Regions from separate parts of the Desulfitobacterium dehalogenans ATCC 51507 genome, predicted to be linked through region 3. Evidence: a T-box and tRNA genes for the amino acid it is inferred to sense, from the RefSeq annotation. Region 3 holds a T-box; the other regions hold tRNA genes.

The links. A T-box is a leader RNA that pairs with one kind of tRNA and senses whether it is charged. The one in region 3 lies ahead of leuS (leucine--tRNA ligase), so its partner is inferred to be a tRNA-Leu.
Region 1: it has a tRNA-Leu gene. The T-box ahead of leuS (leucine--tRNA ligase) is inferred to sense a tRNA for this amino acid. The anticodon was not compared.
Region 2: it has a tRNA-Leu gene. The T-box ahead of leuS (leucine--tRNA ligase) is inferred to sense a tRNA for this amino acid. The anticodon was not compared.

What each region holds. Positions count from the first base shown of each region.
Region 1 covers NC_018017.1:2,795,231-2,802,036, forward strand. Annotated here, with positions in the region: gene rsgA (ribosome small subunit-dependent GTPase A) at 1-1,004, opposite strand, end outside; gene DESDE_RS13465 (CD3324 family protein) at 1,140-1,418, opposite strand; gene DESDE_RS13470 (N-acetyltransferase) at 1,579-2,028, opposite strand; gene DESDE_RS22590 (hypothetical protein) at 2,487-2,765, opposite strand; gene DESDE_RS13475 (GNAT family N-acetyltransferase) at 2,728-3,312, opposite strand; gene DESDE_RS13480 (HD-GYP domain-containing protein) at 3,455-4,525, opposite strand; tRNA gene DESDE_RS13485 (tRNA-Leu) at 4,948-5,034, opposite strand; gene DESDE_RS13490 (aspartyl-phosphate phosphatase Spo0E family protein) at 5,428-5,580, opposite strand; gene larC (nickel pincer cofactor biosynthesis protein LarC) at 5,713-6,806, opposite strand, start outside.
Region 2 covers NC_018017.1:1,958,234-1,965,039, reverse strand. Annotated here, with positions in the region: gene DESDE_RS09440 (IS110 family RNA-guided transposase) at 231-1,514, shown strand; gene DESDE_RS09435 (hypothetical protein) at 1,943-2,221, shown strand; gene DESDE_RS22750 (hypothetical protein) at 2,925-3,053, shown strand; tRNA gene DESDE_RS09425 (tRNA-Leu) at 3,498-3,584, opposite strand; gene DESDE_RS09420 (acetyl-CoA carboxylase carboxyltransferase subunit alpha) at 3,653-4,612, opposite strand; gene accD (acetyl-CoA carboxylase, carboxyltransferase subunit beta) at 4,612-5,529, opposite strand; gene DESDE_RS09410 (putative signal transducing protein) at 5,532-5,732, opposite strand; gene coaD (pantetheine-phosphate adenylyltransferase) at 5,955-6,446, opposite strand; gene DESDE_RS09400 (DNA polymerase III subunit alpha) at 6,474-6,806, opposite strand, start outside.
Region 3 covers NC_018017.1:3,719,762-3,726,567, reverse strand. Annotated here, with positions in the region: gene yhbY (ribosome assembly RNA-binding protein YhbY) at 1-85, shown strand, start outside; gene nadD (nicotinate-nucleotide adenylyltransferase) at 201-824, shown strand; gene DESDE_RS17980 (RNA-binding regulator) at 913-1,164, shown strand; gene yqeK (bis(5'-nucleosyl)-tetraphosphatase (symmetrical) YqeK) at 1,253-1,831, shown strand; gene rsfS (ribosome silencing factor) at 1,818-2,159, shown strand; T-box leader at 2,340-2,538, shown strand; gene leuS (leucine--tRNA ligase) at 2,613-5,114, shown strand; gene DESDE_RS17960 (molybdopterin-dependent oxidoreductase) at 5,309-6,806, shown strand, end outside.

The DNA.
Region 1 (6,806 bases), 920 kb from region 3:
TTCGGGCAATGGTTGCGATGCTGGCTCCCAGCACCTTCCGGCACGACAAGCGTCCCACATGCCTTGCATGTAAAGCTCTCTGTACAAGCTGAATGCCGATAATCAGTTCTAGGGGAAGTACATGTAACGACTCTGGTATCCGCCATTTTCTGATAAGCATCATATCGTTCTCTTTTGAGTTTTTTCGCGCGAAGCGCCTCAAGAACTTGGCACCCTTCCTCGTGGACATGCGTACAGTTCCTAAAATAACAACCTTCAATGAGTTGCGCTATTTCAGGGAATACCGCGTTTCGTTCCTCCACGGAAATTTCCTGCAGGGCAAAATCGCGAAAGCCCGGTGTATCAATCCATAAGGTTCCTCTGGAGCCAACCTGCAAAACACTGGTATGAGTGCTTGACATAGTACAGCGGGAATCTTCTTTTTCTAATGGTTCGTTTAGACTCCCATGTATCAAAGACGTTTTGCCGCAAGACCTATCACCAACAACAACCACAGTTTTTCCCTCAACTGTTTTAATTAGTTCTTCTTGCCGTTCACGAGCTGAACCTACAAATACGAAGTCGACGGAAGTTTGATACAGAGCCAGTTTGGCTTCTAACAGAGCCTGAGTGCTTTCCCCAATTAAATCCCATTTGCTAATAAATATACCGACTTGAATTCCTGCTCGTTTGGCGGCGATAATCGCCGCTTCCAAATAACCTGCCTGATTGAGCAGGTAATCGGCGGTCACGATCGCCAAAAGATACTGAACATTCGCTGCTACCAGGACTTTCTCTTCTGTGGAACGACGATTTCCCCTATATAAGGCAGTTTTTCTTGGCAGAACTTGAATCAGTTTATATTGATCATTCCCAGCAAGTCCTATTTCAACCTGATCACCAACAATCAATGCATTCTTCTTCGAGACCAAAGAGCCAGGAAGCAGGCAGGAAATGATTTCACCTTCCGCTAATACTTGGACTTGTTTATTCATGATATTTACAACAGTAGCTTTCTTCTTCATCTTAGTTTCCTCCTAATAAGGGACAGGCTTTTGGGGCGCACTTACTCTTTCATAAAATAGTATAGATTCTGTTTACTCATAGGAGCAACCGAATTGACGTTTCAGAAACAAAGAAGCGCCATGGCGCTTCTTTGTTTACTGGTTCTCCAGTTTAAATTTTGCAATAATTTTCTGTATGCTTTTCGGTGATAAATAGTAAGTTTCCGAAAGATGGTCAACCGGCATTCCTTCTGTATATTTTTCGTAAATCTCCATGTTTCTGAAAAGAATCATCTCTTTGCCTTTGGTGTTTTCTCCCCATGCCTTACGATTGCTTTCTTTTCTTGGGATATAAACATATTCACCGTCAATATATTTTTGAATTAGATCTATTATTTCTTTGGGCAGCACATCGGCTGCTTTGATATAGCTCATTTATGCTCCTCCTAATTTGGGTGTTCAGGAATGAGCAAAGGCTATACAAGTATCAATTTTTTGATGCTATGCGATAGCCTTTGCTATGCATAACGCGCCGAACTAAACTTCATAAAAATGCTTCCTCCCTTATATGCCTTCAACATTAAATAATTCTTCTTTACTCAATTGGATTTGACTCTAATCTACTGTGCTTCCATACCATCGTGAGATCGCTTTCTTTGGTTTCCTCCTCAATCTGTTCCGACAAAATTACAAATCCTTCTTTCAAGTAGAATCTTACTGCCCGCTCATTTCTTTGATAAACATTCAAAAGAAGTTTGTTATGCCTCTCTTTGGCATAATTGAGCAGTTGACCGCCAATTCCCTTGGATTGATATTCTGCATCAACAAAAATTCCCTCAATGTAATCTCCATTCAGTCCAAGAAACCCTTGTATCTGACTGCTGGAATCATACACATAAATAGTCGCCTGCGGCAACATTTTTTCAACTGTGGGATAGCTGTTTATCCAATAGCTGCTGTCGATAAAATGATGCACCCTAATATTCGTATTAAGCCATATCTTCATAATTTTTTCGATATCGGTTTCTTTAAAATCTCTGATCATAATTAAATATCTTTCTCCTTTTGATTAAAATAAATTATTTCAATAAAGTAACATTCTGAACAACAAAAAAGCAGATAACTCTATCACTTAGAGCTATCTGCTTGCTTATAGCACACTAACATAAAGAAAAACGCTTTGCGAGTTTCTCACATTATTGCGACAGTCACCAAGTTAACATGTATTCATGTTCACTTGGCTCCCCTGCGTAAATAACCTATAATTTTTTCAATCAATTACAGGTAGCCTAAGCTTTATCTATCCGCAAAATAAGCACAACAAAAACCCCTCGTGATATGAGAGCTAAAATTTTTATTGTTCATTATCTTAGCGAATAGACGACATCAAGCCACCACCCTTTATATAATCAAAGCTATCATAACAAATTTCTCTTAACTTTGGAAGATGTTTTTAGGTTGTATTGATTTATCCTCAAAATGTTCAGCATGATTAATCATCGATTATGCATGGGACAAAAGAGGGAACATCATCTGATTGTTCACAAATAAATTATCTTTTCCTTTTAAAACAAAAAGTGTTGTATCCTCTTCCATAAGAACTTGAGAATTAAAAGTAGTATTCGCTATAGGTGTAAAACCAAAAACTACTGTGCTTATTTGATGTTCTGCCACTCTAGATACTACATCAAGGAGAGCGTGGTCACCGCTGCCAAAAACATCGTAACAGGTTATAACCGCATTTTCATTGGAAGCAATTATTACAGTATCGAAATCTTCCAAGAAGTATATGCAGTCTTTCATAAAGGACGTACAATAAAACATGAGTAATCCATAGTTGTCTTCCATTGAAAGCGCGATCATCTGCACTCCCCATGTCAAGTTTCCTTACATGTCCTTTTGTTGGAGTAATTGGACTACTACAGTGGTATTCAATGACTTTTTCAAATCCAAATTTAGGATAAAAGTCAAGAACGCTATCATTAGCAAAAAGGTAAATACTATTGCACTTGTCTTTCCATTCCTTTAGGATGGTTTCTATTAAATAGCGCGACAAACCCTGATTTCTATAATCAATATCTGTCATTACAGTACCGATTTGAAGGCATAGCTTTTCTTGTCCATAGTGCAGAAATTTTATAATACTCACAGAGGCATTAGCTATTGCTTTTCCATTATCAACTAAGGAATATGGAATATATTTATCTGTCCAATATCCGTTCTGATAAAATTTCTCAAAGGATAGGCCAAAGGTTTTCTCAGCTAAACTGTTATAACTATGCCTCAATGTGTCATTGTCCTTAATGTTGCTAGTCAAGATAAACTTCATATAATCATCTTCCTTAACTTTTCTACTGCATCATATATGATAAACTCTTTTAAAAAGAAAGCTTATTCAGGTTGCAAATGAGACCCCTGAACAAGCTCAGCAAGAAATCTTAAAATATATTATACTGGATTATGTTTCATCTTTACTTATTCTCTATGCCGACGATGAGCAAGGAAGGGTGTTCCACTAAGTTATAATCAATTGGAGCAATGAGTCGAACCTCTCCTTCATGGGTCATTCGGACATAAGGCCGCGTGGGAAAAGAGGAATTTTGCTTTACTACATTCCCACGAAGGCCGTTGGTGAGGCGGATCCCTGAACCTGTAGGATAGGGTGTAATGCATTTGGAAAAGGTGTTTTGTACTACTTTAGGTTCAAAAAGTTTATCTGAATTGGCGATAACGTATTCATAAGCCTCATAAGGCTGCAGAGCATTCCGATATACCCTTTTGCTGGTTAACGCCTCATAAACATCCGCGACAGCTGCCAAGCGGCCATATTCATGAATCTGGGTCCCCTTTAATCCCCTCGGATAACCGCTGCCATCCCAACGCTCTTGATGCTGAAGAGCGACGTGTGCAGATAATAAATTAATATCCTGATTTTTGCGGAGGATCTCAAATCCATATTCAGCATGTTTCTTAATCTCTTCGAACTCTTCAGGGGTAAGAGGTCCCTTCTTGTTAAGAATCTCCGGTGAAATTTTTATCTTACCCACATCATGCATGAGCACACCCATACCAAGATCCAGCAGTTTCCCATTATTCCAGCCCATGGATATCCCCATAATTAATGCGATAATTGTGGTATTCACCGAATGATGAAAAGTATAATCATCATAACCCTGAATCTCCATAACATTTCCCAACATATCCTTGCTATAGAGAAGGTCGGCGATGATGTTTTGTACTGCCTTTTTAACTTCATCCAGATTCACGGCATGAAGCTGCGATTCATTAAGATTTTTGCCTAAATTTTCTAAGGATGCGTATGCAATTTCACGTGTCTTGGTGGATACGGCAGAATAGATCTCCACATCCTGAAATGTGTCATCTTCAATAAACATGGTATCAAACCCTAAACGGGATAACTTATCTATATAATTACGGGTGAGTTTAACTCCTGCCTGCAATAGGACCTTTCCATTAGGACTAACCAGCGGCCGGGCAAGCACTTCACCTTCGTCCACATAGGCAATATTCACTAATCGCATACAACACTCCTGCTTCCGTATTACAATTGCACCCATTTTGCCTCAATTTAAACAAAACGTATATACAATTTCGCCAAAATTATTTCTAATCCTCTTCTATTTTTTAACTGCGAAATATTTTCCCTTTAGTCCTATGAGCCTTTAACTAGTCCTATCGCCTCATAATCAAAGAATCAAAACAATTCATTCAGTTTTTTATCGTCTGCTTTAAAACCATTATACTTTTGCTTTTTAAAAAAATGAACTACTAAATAAAAGGATTAATAAAAAATTTATATTTATAATAATTAAAAATTGTAATCTGTCCCGAAATATCTTCTCCTCAGGAAATCATTAAATTTTGACACGCAATTTAGCAAAATGAAATCAAAGCATAAAAACAAAAAACCCTTGATTCCTCAAGGGTTTCGACATTTTCATTATGGTGCGGTCGAGAGGACTTGAACCTCCATGAGCGTACACTCACTAGAACCTGAATCTAGCGCGTCTGCCAGTTCCGCCACGACCGCGTAACAATGTATATTATATGAAAGCTGAACCTACTTGTCAATAGAATAATTTTGAATCTATTTATGAAAGTTTTCCTTACTACGAAATTATATATACAAAATTAACTTTTACACTAAGAGCTTGTACACTTCTCTTCCCCCATATGCACACATTAAATAGAGGGCAGGCAGGGAGTGAGTAAAATGATGGTCGATGGGTTCTACGCAAATAAAAATATTGCTCGATTTTTGTTGACATTGAGGCCGAAAAGCCACTGGAAGATCACAGCTATGAGTCCAGGATATGGAGCAAAGGATATAGAGAAGCTATGGTTACTGTTAAAAACTATATTGGGGATCTGATAGGTACAAAAAAACCCTATCCGCTGATAGGGCTAAAATATCAATTATTAATTACTTTGCTGTAAGGTAATATTCATTGAGAAGTTTATCCAGTTTTTGACTTAAATCGACAACCTCAGGGTCAGTAAGAGGCTTTCTCTTACCTAATTGATTAAGCTCTTTTCTCATATCCTCAATGAGCTTAAGCAATTGATGGTTCCACATAGATTTGACTCCCTTTCTATTGATAACAGACTAAAACAGACTAACAAATCTATTTTACTGAATCTATCCCGATTAATCCATAAGACATTTCGTCGAATAAAGAAAAATATCGAGACTACTCCCACCTCATTACTATCTAGTAATAATTATATCCTGTTTTGCCTTCTCTTTTATCTCCTCGTAGATATGCTTTAAGGGTTTCCCTGTTAGTTGAGCAAGCCGGCGACAATCCTCGTACTCCGGACTCACAGTGCAGGCCCTCCCCTCCCAAAAAGCCACCTTTACTTGCGCTGAGCCGTACTTCGTTTCAATTGTAAGAAGCTCATAAGGAAGCATGTATTTCTTTATAGGATAAACCCGTAATCCAATAGTGGTCGTCTCTTCAAAAAGAATCCTGCGAATTTCCTCCAGTTTATGATAAGGAGTTTGCACAGTCAAAAGTACGGCTGGACGGTTTTTCTTCATTTGGATATCCTGGATATAGACATCCATGGCTCCCCCTTGGAAAAGCTTTTCAAAGAGATAATCGTAAAGCTCAGGATTCATATCGTCGATATTTACTTCCAGGGTTAAAGCCTCCCCTACCCGAATCCCTTCATGTTGACTATCCTCATTGGCCAGCTCTCCCACAGTCAGCCTTAATAGGTTAGGGATAATTAAATCTTTCGTTCCCGCCCCGTAACCGATTCTCTCCACTTTAATCTTCGGAAATGGACCAAAATCCTGACAATAAGCTGTGACTATGGCAGCTCCGGTGGGGGTGGCTAATTCTCCCTCAACATCTTGAGAATAAATCGGGACTCCGGTCAATAATTCCAAAGTCGCGGGGGCAGGTACAGGTAACAGCCCATGTGCAGCCTTGACAAAGCCTTTCCCCACATGAATTGGCGAAGAGAACACCTTTTCAACTCCCAAACGCCAAAAACCTATTACGGCTCCGACAATATCCACGATAGCATCGACTGCTCCGACTTCATGAAAATGAATCTGTTCTATGTCGGTTCCATGGATTTTAGCTTCAGCTTTCCCTAAGCGGGTGAATATCTCCAGGCTTCTGTCTTTGACTTGGGCAGGCAAAACACTTCTGCCGATGATCTCCCGAATATCCGACAGATTGCGGTGGACATGGCCTTCTAAGGAGTGAACATGGACTTGGGTACCGCTGATTCCCTGTTTAATTACTTTCTGCTCATACAGTTCATACTCGTCCAAATCCAGACCTGCTA
Region 2 (6,806 bases), 1.8 Mb from region 3:
GAGTAGTTTTAAAATAGTGTCAACATTCTGGCTTAAGGCCTGGCACTATTTCGCTAGAAAGCGTAACGAGACTTTTGACGTATTACAATACGTCGAAAGTCTCTATTTTTTTATAAGGAGCATTCCTGTAGTAGTCAAAAATGATCTTTGTCAAAAAGAAGACCTCACGTTACAATTTGAAAGGACTGTTGGCCAACAGAATCCAATCAAAATAACGGAGGTCATCCCAAATGAATTTTACACAAAACGAGAAGCTAAAGCAACTATCCGAAAGAAGTATTGTGATCGGAGTGGACATCGCCAGCGAGCTTCATTACGCCAGGGCTTTCGACTGGCGAGGAGTCGAGCTAGGCAAAGTATTCAAGTTTGAAAACAGTGCTGAAGGATTCAAGGATTTCTACGCATGGATTGAACATTTAAAAAGGCAAGCACAAAAGGACTGTACAGTGGTAGGCGCAGAGCCAACCGGCCATTACTGGTTTGGCCTGGCATCCTACCTAAAAGAGCAAAGCATAAAGTTAGTCCTCGTCAACCCATTCCATGTAAAGCGTAGTAAGGAGCTTGATGACAACCACCCCAGCAAAACGGATGCAAAGGACCCCAAAACCATCGCTAAGCTGGTCATTGAGGGTAGATACAATGAACCCTATATACCGGAAGGGATCTATGCAGAACTGCGAATAGCGATGGTTTGCAGAATGCGCATCCAAAAGGAATTGAACAGTATAAAAAATCGCATTCAGCGGTGGCTGAAGATCTACTTTCCCGAGCATGAAACGGTATTTGGAAAGTTTGATGCCACAAGTAGCATGCTGGTATTGCAAGTTGCTCCGCTACCTAAGGACATTGAAAGGCTGGGAGTAGAAGGAATAAACCGAATTTGGAGAGACAACAAGTTGAGAGCAGTGGGAATGAAAAGGGCTAAGAGCCTGTATGAAGCTGCTCAGAAGAGCATTGGTTGCACCGAAGGAGAGTCTTGTTCCCGAATGGAAATTCAGCTATTACTCCAAGACTATCACACTAAAACGGCACAATATCAGGCAGTCACTGAAACCATTGATGGGTTGTGTTGTCAAATCCCCGAAGTAGCCAAGTTACTTGAAATTAAAGGTGTTGGCCTTGTTACTGTGGCAGGTTTTCTCTCCGAAGTTGGGGATATCAAGCGTTTTAATTCTCCAAAGCAAATTCAAAAACTTGCGGGCTTAGCCTTGCGAGAGAGTAGCTCGGGTAAGCACAAAGGACAGACCACGATCAGCAAGCGCGGCCGCGCACGACTAAGGGCGATTCTATTTCAGGCAGTAATGCCACTCGTCGCAAAAAACGCAGAGTTTGCAGAGATACACAACTACTATACGACCAGGAGTAAGAACCCTCTGAAGAAGAAACAATCGTTAATTGCCTTAAGCTGTAAACTGATTCGGGTGTTCTACGCCATATTAACAAAGGGTACAGACTATGACCCGAAGAAGCTCATTACAGACATACATCGCCCAGCTGAGTATTTAGCTGCGTAAGAGGAATAGTAGCGAAACCATAAGAAACAAACGATCTTTGGGTTAAAGCGTCACCCCAGAAGCGAACAATCTAGGTAACCTAGCAAGACAAAAGAGCTGGTAGTCAGTCGCATAGTTCACCATTAGAGCAAAGACTCGGTTGAGGAGCATAACTGACACCCAATCATGGATAGGTGGAACGAAGGAATTTAGGGCAGGTTTTAACCTTGACCCTGTTAGACATGGGAGGTTTACCACCGTGAGAATAATGGGTTTACAACGGCCAACATATGCCAAAAAAGCAGACGTTTGCTTTGCTATACCCAAATTCTCTGAATTAGGCATTCTATGCGAATTCTATCCGTGGTGAGCTAGTTTGTTTGGTAAGGAATTCTATGAAAAAGCGAGATATTCAAAGAAAATCAAAAAATATTATAGGGAGGATAACAATGGCTTTAATGTTGGCAGCACTGGTGCTTTCAGCAATATTAATCTATTTTAGTTGTGAATTATTCGTAAATGGAATCGAATGGGTGGGGTTAAGATTTAATATCTCAAAAAATGCTGTCGGTACTGTTTTAGCCGCATTTAGTACTGCTCTCCCTGAAAGTGTCGTCACCTTTATTGCAGTAGTTTTTGGAGCTAATGCAAGCCAAAAAGATGTCATAGCCCTATTCAGTTTGACCCAACACCCACTACACTATATGGACATGCCCCAGAATGTGTGACAATTCTAAAACAAGAAACCAGGCTTCGGCACCCCACTATAATTATATGCTATGTCCGAGAAAGTGTTACAAGCACCTGGCGTGGTCGAAACGCTCTCCGGAACGTCGCTTGATCCCGCTTTGAGCTAGTCATGCATGGCCGGCCTTGGACATAGATTTGTTACGGCTATACAAAGGAAGAAATGGATAGCGGTGACAGTGACGATTCATAATTGATTTAGACGATACTAAAAAAACCTCCTCCCCTTTTGTCTCTCTATTTCGTCAAAAAGGAAGGATATTCCTTATACTCCAAATATATTCCCAGATTCTTCCGCATCATCCTATCAGCCCACCCATGCTTCTTCTGTTCACGCGCAAGCAGCTCCGCCTCATCCCTGCACTTCTTTCCCGTCCACCGACTACAGTTAGCGCAATTCCCTTTTGCGCCCACTTCTACAGGCACATATAATCTACATCTGCACATTGCATCACCGCCTTGCATATTCCCATATTGTGGCAATTCCTTTAGATAAATCATAAGCTGTAGTATCTTCGGGTAAAGGAGGAATTCAAATGGCACTTGGTTTTGACGGAGGCTGTGAACGTCGTGAAGAGAGATTCGAAGGTATTGCAATCGTCGTTGTAATCATTCTTTTGCTCATTGCGTTGGGCATCGTATTCTAAGCATAAATAAATAAAATAATTGGAAGGAGGTCATGTCATGTACGGAATGGGTTCTTTCGGAATGGGTGGCGTATGTTGCCCTGGTGGCGGTATGGGCAGTTTTGTCGGCGTTGGGATCATTGCTATTGCAATTCTTATCCTGATTGCGTTAGGCGTAATCTTCTAAATCGATAAAAGAAAGGCCAGGCGAATTGCCCTGGCCTTTTTGTTGTCATATGCGGCTAGTATATATTTCACCTAGCCGCTTTAAATGGAAAAGAGGGAACACTAATACGTTTAGGATTAAGGTTAGCTAAGCGGACCTGATATAATCTATGCATGTTACGAGGACAAGGTGACACTTTTCCATGAAGAGTCTCTCCAAATAGTCTCACGCTATCATGCCGTAATGTACCGCAAACTTTTTTATAATCACCGCTTTTTTCTGGTAATAGATTGGCCTACTCATAAGTAGCTCTAACACGTCGAACAATGCTAAAAAAGGCCAACCCCAAAGGGCTGACCTTTTCTTAAATCAGATGTTCCAGTTTTGTTCCACCTAATTTTTATCATTTCGGATTTTGATAAAATAAAAAATCCCCGCAATGCTTGCAGGGATTGGTTTTTAGGTTGGTGCGAGTGGTCGGAATCGAACCGACACATCCGTAAAGATAACGGTTTTTGAGACCGTCGCGTCTGCCTGTTCCGCCACACTCGCATACTGCTTGAGCAGGTCACCTAGGCAACAGGTGACTTAGATATAATAGCATAAAGATTAAAAATGTGTCAAGCCTTCTCTTCAAATTCTCCATATTTCATAAGTTTTTCGTAGCGCATGGTTCTCAGTTCATCCGGAGAGACTTTGCGAAGGTCCAGGAGGGCTTGGGCAATGACCTTCTTCATTTCCTCGGCGGTCCGCTCCACGCTCCGATGAGCTCCTCCTAAGGGCTCCTTAATAATGCCGTCGGCGATTCCCAACTCAAATAGGTCTTGGGCTGTGAATTTCAGAGCGGATGCCGCTTCCTTGGCTTTGCCCGGATCCTTCCAGAGAATCGAGGCACAGCTTTCCGGGGCGATGACCGAGTAGAAGGAATTCTCCAGCAGCAAGACCGTATTCCCCACCCCTAAAGCCAGGGCTCCGCCGCTGCCTCCCTCTCCGATCACGGTGCAAATAATCGGAACGCTATAACCCGCCATGGCCTGTAAGCAACGGGCAATAGCTTCCCCTTGTCCCCGTTCCTCTGCTTCAAGGTCACAGGCAGCACCGGGAGTATCGATAAAGGTGAGGATCGGTCTGCGAAATTTTTCCGCTTGATCCATCAAGCGGAGAGCCTTCCGATATCCTTCCGGATGGGGCATACCAAAGTTTCTTTGAATATTCTCCTTAGTGCCCCTCCCTTTGATATGGGAAACCACCGTTACGGGAGTCCCCTCAAAGGTAGCGATACCGCCCACGATGGCCTTGTCATCGGCAAAGAGACGATCTCCTTTAAATTCCATGAAATCTTCAAAAAGTAAGGGGGCATAATCGTAGAAATTTGGCCGTTCCATATGACGGGCAATCTGAACCTTTTGCCAAGGTTCCAGGTTGCCGTAAATTTCTTTTCTTAATCGTACCAGTCTGCGCATGAGCTTGGAGATTTCCGGTGAGAGATTAATATCCTTCTCTTTGGAAAATTCCTGAAGCTCAGCGATCTTGTGTTCAAGCTCAAGGATTGGCTTTTCAAAATCAAAGTGTTGAGCCATCAAACTGCCCCTTCCTGATGATAACGCAGCAAACGCCCCAGAACCTTTCTCATCTCTTCCCGTTTTACCACACAATCAATCTGTCCGTGCATCTGATTAAATTCGGCAGTCTGAGCACCTTCCGGAAGTTCCTTACGCATGGTTTGCTTAATGACGCGGGGACCGGTAAAACCAATCAAAGCCCCCGGTTCAGCGATATGAATATCTCCTAAAGAAGCATAACTGGCTGTGACTCCCCCGAAAGTGGGGTCTGTCAGTACGGAAATGTAGAGCAGCCGCTCCTCAGCCAAGCGCCCTAAGGCCGCGCTGGTTTTGGCCATTTGGTATAAGGAGAGGATTCCCTCCTGCATGCGCGCTCCGCCGGAAGTGGAAAAAATAACCACTGGGCAACGCAATGCGATAGCCCGCTCAACTGCACGGGCAATCTTTTCCCCGGTCACAGAGCCCATACTACCCATCATGAAATTCCCCTCATTGAAGGCCAGTACCACCGGGATTCCTTCAATACTGGCTTGGCCAGTGAGTACGGATTCTGAAACATCGGATTTCTTATAAGCTTCCTCCAGCTTATCCTGGTAATCGGGAAACTCCAGAGGATTCGTCGTGTGAAGCTCCTTATCCCATTCTTCAAAGGTCCCGGGATCCACTAAATGTTCAAGTCTCTCCCGCGCCGGGATACGAAAATGATAGCCGCAGGATGTGCAGACCCGTTGGTTCTCCACCAGGTCCTTATTAAACAATACTTCGCCGCATTTTGGACACTTCACCCAGAGACCGTCAGGGAGCTCTTTACGAGGGGATTCATGTTCTATGAGAGGCTCAGCTAAATAAGTCCGCTCCCCTTCCAGCGGATTTTTAGAAGGGAGCGAACCTAGGGTCGCGTATTTTCGTTTTTTACGGAATATATCTTTTAGCATATCTAGCTCCCCATATAGCTAGTAATAATTTCATGAGCTTCTTCCGCCTCTGACTCGGGGACCAGGATCTCTACAGATGCGTGATCTCCCAGATGAGCTGAACCGATCGGTCGAAGCTGCACCAGCATTCCTTCTTCAGAAAGGGCTTTTTTATATTTCTCGGCAATTGCTTTATTAGGTGCAATATAAATAACGGTCCACATGGCAAATCCTCCTTGTTCAAAAAGAGAAACATACCCCTCGTTCTGTATGTCAAATACCATTATTATAGTTTAAAGACCAGATACTATTTTTCATAATAACACAGGAAAAAGCATCTTGCAAGAAAGCCTGTCCGCCTACGTAAGTCCCCGTATTGACGAGCATTTTAATCTCTGGGCAAGATACTGTACTCCATACCTGACCTTCATCATCAAAATTAATTTCTACTCATTTATCTCCATGTGATATTTCTCGTAGATAGCCTGCTCCACATGGGCCGGAACAAATTCACTGATGTTCCCCTTTAAGCTGGCGGCCCATTTGATGGAGCTTGAACTGATAAAAGAGAATTCACTCTGAGTCATAAGAAAAATAGTTTCAATATCTGAGGCAAGCTTTTTATTCATCAGGGCTAATTGGAATTCGTACTCAAAATCCTGCATGGCTCTTAAGCCCCGAATGATGGCATTAGCCCCGCATTGTCTGGCGAACTCCACAGTCAGCCCTTCAAAACCTTTGACTTTGACCTGACACAGCTCTTGAGCAGCAGTCTCCAAAAGCTGAATACGTTCTTCCAGGGAAAAAAGTGTGGTTTTATTGCTGTTCACAGCTACGGCAACGATGACTTCATCGAAAAATTCCGTTGCCCTTTTAAGTATATCCAAATGCCCATTAGTCACAGGATCGAATGTTCCTGGATAAATTGCTACTCGCACTTCCCCTGCTCCTTTTTCTATGGATTTTTACATGGTATGGACTTTCCATACGACATTGCTTTCCCCTAGTATGTTTGACAAGGCCTGAACCAATTCCTCTAAATCATTCACCCAAAGTTCCCGGTTCCCTTGAACCAGCTTTTTATCCTGCTCAAAAAAGAAGAGCACCGGATGGGTTCCCGAATAATGACGTAGTATCGGCAGAGTCTCTTCAAGAAGGGGGGTCCCTTCACAGGGAAATCTTAAGTAAAGTTTCCGGGAAGGCACTCCCTTGGAGTTTAAAGGCTTTTTCCCATATTCCTTATGTCCTGTGGGTTGTGCCCTCTCTGCTGCATTCTCCAAGTCCGTGATCCGCTCCGC
Region 3 (6,806 bases):
TGCGGAGTTGGTTCAAGTTATCGGGAGAAATTTTTTGCTCTATCGTGAGTCGAAAAAGAAACCCCTGATCGAGTTACCGCGGTAAAGGAAAGTCCAGGTGGAGTTTTAATTTCATCTGAAGTTTAGTTAACTTATCCTCCCAGAGGATAAAGTGCTATAATGGGGATAAAAGCAGTAGGCAGTCGAGGAAGCAGATGAACATGAATGTTAATGTTCAAACCAAAAGAATAGGAATTATGGGGGGGACCTTTGACCCTTTGCATTATGGTCATCTGGTGGCTGCTGAAATGGCTCGCCATGAATTTGCCCTGGGGAAAGTGATTTTTATCCCCACGGGTAATCCTCCCCATAAAATCGGTCGTAAGGTAACCTCTTCCGGGGATCGCTATGAAATGGTCAGACGTGCTATCATGGACAATGAATTTTTCGAAGTCTCTGATATAGAAATCCGGCGTGAAGGTTATTCCTATACGGTGGATACCCTCGAGGCTATGCATGGACTCTATCCGCAACATGAGCTTTATTTTATTACGGGAGCAGATGCATTTCGTGAAATTTTTACTTGGAGAGAAGTACAGTCCGTTTTATCTCTTTGTCATTTCATCGGGGCTTCCCGGCCTGGATTTGACCCCCATGACTTTCTTGAAGAATTGAAACGGGGTTATCCGGAATTTCTGTCCCGTATGCACCTTTTTGATGTACCTGCTTTAGCCATATCATCAACCGATATCCGTTCCCGGGTAAAAGAGGGGAAATCCATTCGTTATTTGCTTCCTGAATCCGTTCGTCTTTATATTGAAGAAGTAGGTTTGTATGGTGGTTAATTGCTGGATTACAAAATCAGGCAAGTATAGTTCTGAAGCTTTTGCTCATACTAAATTCGAATCCAATAAGCAAGAGGTGACAGCAAATATGGCAACCCTTTATGTCGGAAATTTACCCTGGAACACTACATCTGAAGATCTCAGCTCTTTCTTTGGCCAGTATGGTCAAGTGATAAGCAGTCGTATCATTACGGATCGCGAGACAGGGCGCTCACGAGGTTTTGGCTTTGTTGAGGTTGAAGATGAGGATGCAACACGCATGGCAGAAGACCTTAATGGGAAAGATTTCGGCGGCCGTCCTTTAACGGTCAATGAGGCACGTCCTAAGCAACAGATGTAAAAAATCATAGTTCTGGAAGACCCTCCTGCCCAAAAAGTCAGAAGGGTCTTCTCGCCGTATATTTATCTTGAAAGCGGGTTTTGGGAATTTGGATATTCAGGAAGCCTACAATCTAGCTTACAGTTCTATGTCGGAGAGACGGTTTAGCCATACCTTGGGTGTTGCCCAGTGGGCTCAAGAACTGGCCCTAAGGCATCAGGTGGATGGGCAGAGGGCTCAAATTGCTGCCTATTTGCATGATCTCAAAAAAGAAATGGATTTTGCCCAACAGATTGCTATGGCGAAAGAATGGAACTTGATTAACTATCCTGAGGATGAAGGCAATCCTCATATTCTTCATGGTCCCCTGGCAGCCTATTGGCTGGAGCATGAATATGGCTACAAGGATTTGGAAGTATTAGCGGCTATAGCTCATCACACTTTAGGAACCCCGGAAATGGGAAGCCTGGAGATGTTGATTTATAGCGCTGATTTAACGGAACCTCAGCGTTCCTTCCCCGGTGTAGACAAACTACGTCAATCCTTGTATGATAATCTTGAGAATGGAACACTGATGTGTGTTGAACATACCTTAAATTATTTAAGAAAGTGTAAGCGGGGCATACATCCTCAGACACAGCTTACCTATGAAGATTTAAAAAGGAGGCAAAAATTTGCTGACAGATAAGCAATTGCATGGCGCTGTAAACATTGTTGAAGAAAAAAAAGGCCGGGAGGCCATCCTGCTTGACCTCAAAGGGATATCCATGGTCACAGATTATTTCCTTATCGTAACCGGGAATTCCACCACTCAGATCAAAGCGATCACAGATAACCTCTCGGAGAAGCTTCCCGAATTGGGAGTGACTATTTTAAGGGTAGAGGGGCTGCAAGAGGCTAAATGGGTTCTTGTGGATTGCGGAGATTTAGTGATTCATGTTATGACTCCGGACCAGCGGGAATTTTACAATCTAGAGCGGCTCTGGGGAGATGCGAAAGTTGTCACCTTTAACTAGGAACACAGGTAGGGACCGCGGGGACGAAAACTTGACATTATGCCGAATTTTGGATTATTATATAGGAAACTTCCTTCAGGTGGATTTTTTACACCGTCTGAGGGCTTTAGTTGAGTTCCAGAAGGTTTGTGAAAGAACATAACCTGTTATACTATATTTAGTTCTAATTTTAATAGGTTTTTAAAAGCGATGAAGGGGAGCAAGCCCAAACTACCTCATTTTAGAGAGGCAACGGTCGGTGAGAGTTGCCGTGAGACTTTGGTAAGCACTCGCCCTGGAGCTGTACTCAGGTAATAATGAGTGCCGGTGCGAACCGTTACGATCGATAAAGTGCAGTTGAAATTGGGTGGTACCGCGGGAAGTTACTCTCGTCCCTTTAGGGATGGGAGTTTTTTATATCTTTATTTTCATCTCTATCATGCAAGTTCGGAATTTTTAAGGGGGAAAATGACAATGCAAGAGAAGTATCTTTTTTCAGAGATTGAACCCAAATGGCAAAAAAAATGGGTGGACAGAAAAGACTATAAAGCTGAAGATCATTCGGATAAACCCAAATACTATGCGTTAGCTATGTTTCCTTACCCTTCAGGAAATCTTCATATGGGACATGTCAGGAACTATTCTATCGTGGATGTCATCGCTCGCTTTAAACGGATGAGCGGTTTTAATGTTCTGCATCCCATCGGCTGGGATTCTTTTGGTTTACCGGCAGAAAATGCGGCCATTAAGAATCAGACCCCGCCAGCTGAGTGGACTTGGAAAAATATCGCCAATATGAAGGGGCAGCTTCAGGAAATGGGAATCTCCTATGATTGGGATCGGGAGGTTACCACCTGTCATCCCGACTACTATAAATTCACTCAATGGGTCTTTTTAGAGTTTTACAAACATGGCTTAGTCTATAAGAAAAAAGCTGGAGTCAACTGGTGTCCTTCTTGTGCCACCGTTCTTGCCAACGAGCAAGTGGTGGATGGAGCCTGTGAACGTTGTGACACCGCCGTTACCAAAAAAGATCTGGAACAATGGTTCTTTAAGATTACGGACTATGCTCAAGTGCTCCTGGACGATCTGGAAAAGCTCCCCGGTTGGCCTGAGAAAGTGAAAACCATGCAAAAGAACTGGATTGGCCGTTCCGAAGGAACCGAAGTGGAATTTTCAGTGGAGAACCACCCGGATAAAATTCGGGTCTATACCACCCGGGTGGATACGATTTTCGGTGTAAGCTATGTGGTCTTGGCACCGGAACATCCTTTAGTTCAAAGGCTGGTTGCAGGTACGGAATACGAAAAAGACGTTCAAGCCTTCATCAATCGGATGAAAGGGCTTAATGAAATCGCCCGGACCTCCACGGAAACAGAAAAGGAAGGCCTGTTTACCGGAGCCTACTGCATTAACCCTTATAGCGGGGAGAAAGTACCCATCTGGATTGCTAATTATGTACTTTTTGAATATGGAACCGGAGCAGTCATGGGTGTACCTGCCCATGATGAAAGGGACTTCGAATTCGCTAAAAAATATAAGTTTCCCATTAAGACGGTGATCCTTCCCGAGGGAACTCCTGTGGAGGAAAAGGATACCCCTCTTCAAGCAGCTTTTGTGGAAGAGGGAGTTATGGTTAATTCAGGGGAGTATAATGGTCTTAAGAATATGGATGCCTGGGGGAAGATGTGTGACAAAGCTGAGCAGAATGGCTTTGGGGAGCGGAAAGTGAATTTCCGCCTGCGTGACTGGCTTATTTCTCGTCAGCGCTATTGGGGAGCGCCCATTCCCATGATCTATTGCGACCATTGCGGAATTGTTCCCGTACCTCAAGATCAACTCCCTGTCCTGCTCCCGGATGATGTGGTCTTTAAAGCTGGGGAAAATCCCCTGACCACCTCGGAGAGCTTTAAACAAACCACTTGTCCCACCTGTGGCGGTAAGGCCCATCGTGAGACGGATACCATGGACACCTTTATGTGCTCCTCTTGGTACTTCCTCCGCTATACTGATCCTCAAAATGATGAGCTGCCTTTCGCTAAGGAAGCTGCGGATCATTGGATGAATGTGGATCAATATGTAGGCGGAGTGGAGCATGCTATTCTCCACTTGCTGTACTCACGTTTCTTTACTAAGGCATTGCGGGATTTTGGCTATCTTAAAGTCGATGAGCCCTTTGAAAATCTCCTCACCCAGGGCATGGTTTGTCTGGGCGGAGCAAAAATGTCTAAATCCAAGGGCAATGTGGTAAGTCCTGAGGAAATTATCTCTAAGTATGGTGCCGATACGGCCCGTCTCTTCATCCTTTTCGCAGCTCCGCCTGAGCGGGATCTGGAATGGAGTGATCAAGGGGTAGAAGGATGCTATCGCTTCCTCAATCGGGTTTGGCGCTTAGCGTCTCAATACGAAGAAGTCTTAAAAGAAAAGAACTCAGGGGCAGGGGATAACGGCTCCGTCTATGATTTTGGAGAGCTGGACAAGGCTGCCAAAGACATGCGCCGTCAAACTCACCAAACCATTCAAAGAGTTACTTCTGATGTCGGAGCGCGCTTCAACTTCAACACGGCCGTCAGCTCCATTATGGAACTGGTCAATGCTCTTTACCTCTACAAAGAGCAACCCAATATGAATTTCGCTGTGGCTCAGGAAGCATTGGAAAGCATTCTCATCTTGCTTGGTCCTTTTGCCCCCCATATTACGGAAGAAATCTGGAGCGAGTTGGGCCATGAGGAGAGCATTCACAGTCGGGAGTGGCCGAAAGTGGATGAAGGGGCTCTCGTCCAGGAAGAGGTCACCGTAGTCCTTCAGATCAACGGCAAGCTTAAGGACCGGATTCAGGTACCGGCCCAAATCTCCGCGGCGGAATTGGAAGCTCAGGTTCGGCAGCTGCCCAGGCTTGGAGAATGGACTCAAGGAAAGCAGATCGTTAAGATCGTAACTGTGCCGGGCAAGCTGGTTAATGTGGTTGTGAAGTAGGCTCAGAGGCCTGTTGGAAGCGTAACAGGGCATTATTTCAGGTGGATTACTGAAATAATGCCCTGTTTTTCTTTTTTTTAAAAATATAGCTTGTCTTCTTTCCTATGCCCAATTTTGTGCAGAAAGGAACAAGAAAGGGTGTTACTCTTAAGCTGTAATTGTGAATTGGGTTACAATTTGGAAGGAGGAAAACGATGAAAAAGTATGGAAAAGGATTTGCCTTGAAGACTGTAAAAATTACCCGGCGTACGTTCATTAAAGGGGTAGGGGCAGTCACGGTAACCAGCTCCTTGGGAATGTCCGGCGCCCTGAGAGGTGACACCCGGCGGGCAAAGGCCACGGAGGCAGATGAGTCGGTTAAGTATATCCATAGCTGCTGTACCGTGAACTGTACCTCTCGTTGCCATCTGAAAGGTCATGTGAAAAACGGCCGCATTGTTGCTGTAACTCCCGGGCTTTTACCGGGGCGGGATGATTATCCCAATGCCTGCCTTCGTTCCATGAGCTATGCCCAGCGTTTACAGGACCCTACGCAACGAGTACTCTACCCCATGAAGAGGGTTGGGGAGCGGGGAGAAGGAAAATTCAAACAAATTAGCTGGGATGAGGCATTTGAACTGATTGCATCTAAACTGCTGGAGACCAAAGAGAAGCACGGTGCCCATGCCGCATCCTTCTTTACGATGTCGGGAAATCTGGCGAAACTGGCCTGGGAATCCACAACCCGCTTAGGTGCTACCTTCGGAGGAACAACTTATATCACGGAAGGGTTAATGGGGGACCATGGTGCCAGTATGGGGATGAACTTGGTCTTCGGGCAAGCACGCGGAGGGCACGATACCCGGGATTATATGAATTCTAAGTTGATTATTTTGTGGGGACGAAATATAGCTGATACTCATACCAGTGAAATGCGTTATATTATCAAAGCCCGGGAAAATGGGGCAAAGGTCATTGTCATTGACCCCCGTCAATGCAGCAGTGCGGCTGTTGCCGATCAATGGATACCCATTCGTCCTCAGACAGACCCTGCTTTGGCTTTAGGGATGATGAATTATATGATTTCCCGAGACTTACATGACAAGGCCTGGTTGAAAGCCAATAGCTGCGGACCCTTGCTGGTACGGGAGGATGACGGTCAATATCTGCGGGTTAACGATGGCTATGCGGTATGGGATGAAAAGACTAAACGTGTTGTTCCGGCGGGAACAGCGGATGCTGAGCCAGCTTTGACAGGAGAATACGTCACAGCCGAGGGTGTGAAATGTCACCCTGCCTTTGTGGATCTGGCAAAAGAAGCGGCCAAGTATACGATCCCTGTTACTGCTGAGATTTGCGGGTTGGAAGAAGCAATGGTCGAACAATTGGCCTATGAATACGCTACCATGAAACCGGCAGGAATCCGTATGGGGCAAGGAATGCAGAGGGTATATAACTCATTTGCTCCTTTTCGCACGGTAGCCACTTTAGCGGCCGTAGCAGGTTATATCGGTATTTCAGGCGGAGGAGCTTCTCATATGGGTGGCACGGCTTCGATCAATCCTATTCCCGGGGTAACTGTTCCCGACTTTAATTTCGCAGAATGGTCCAATACCGGGGGTGCTCCTTTTATCGAGAAGAACAGTTCCCAACTTTATAATATGATTGAAAATGAGGAGGTAAAATTCCTCTGGATTGGAGTATCTAACTTTA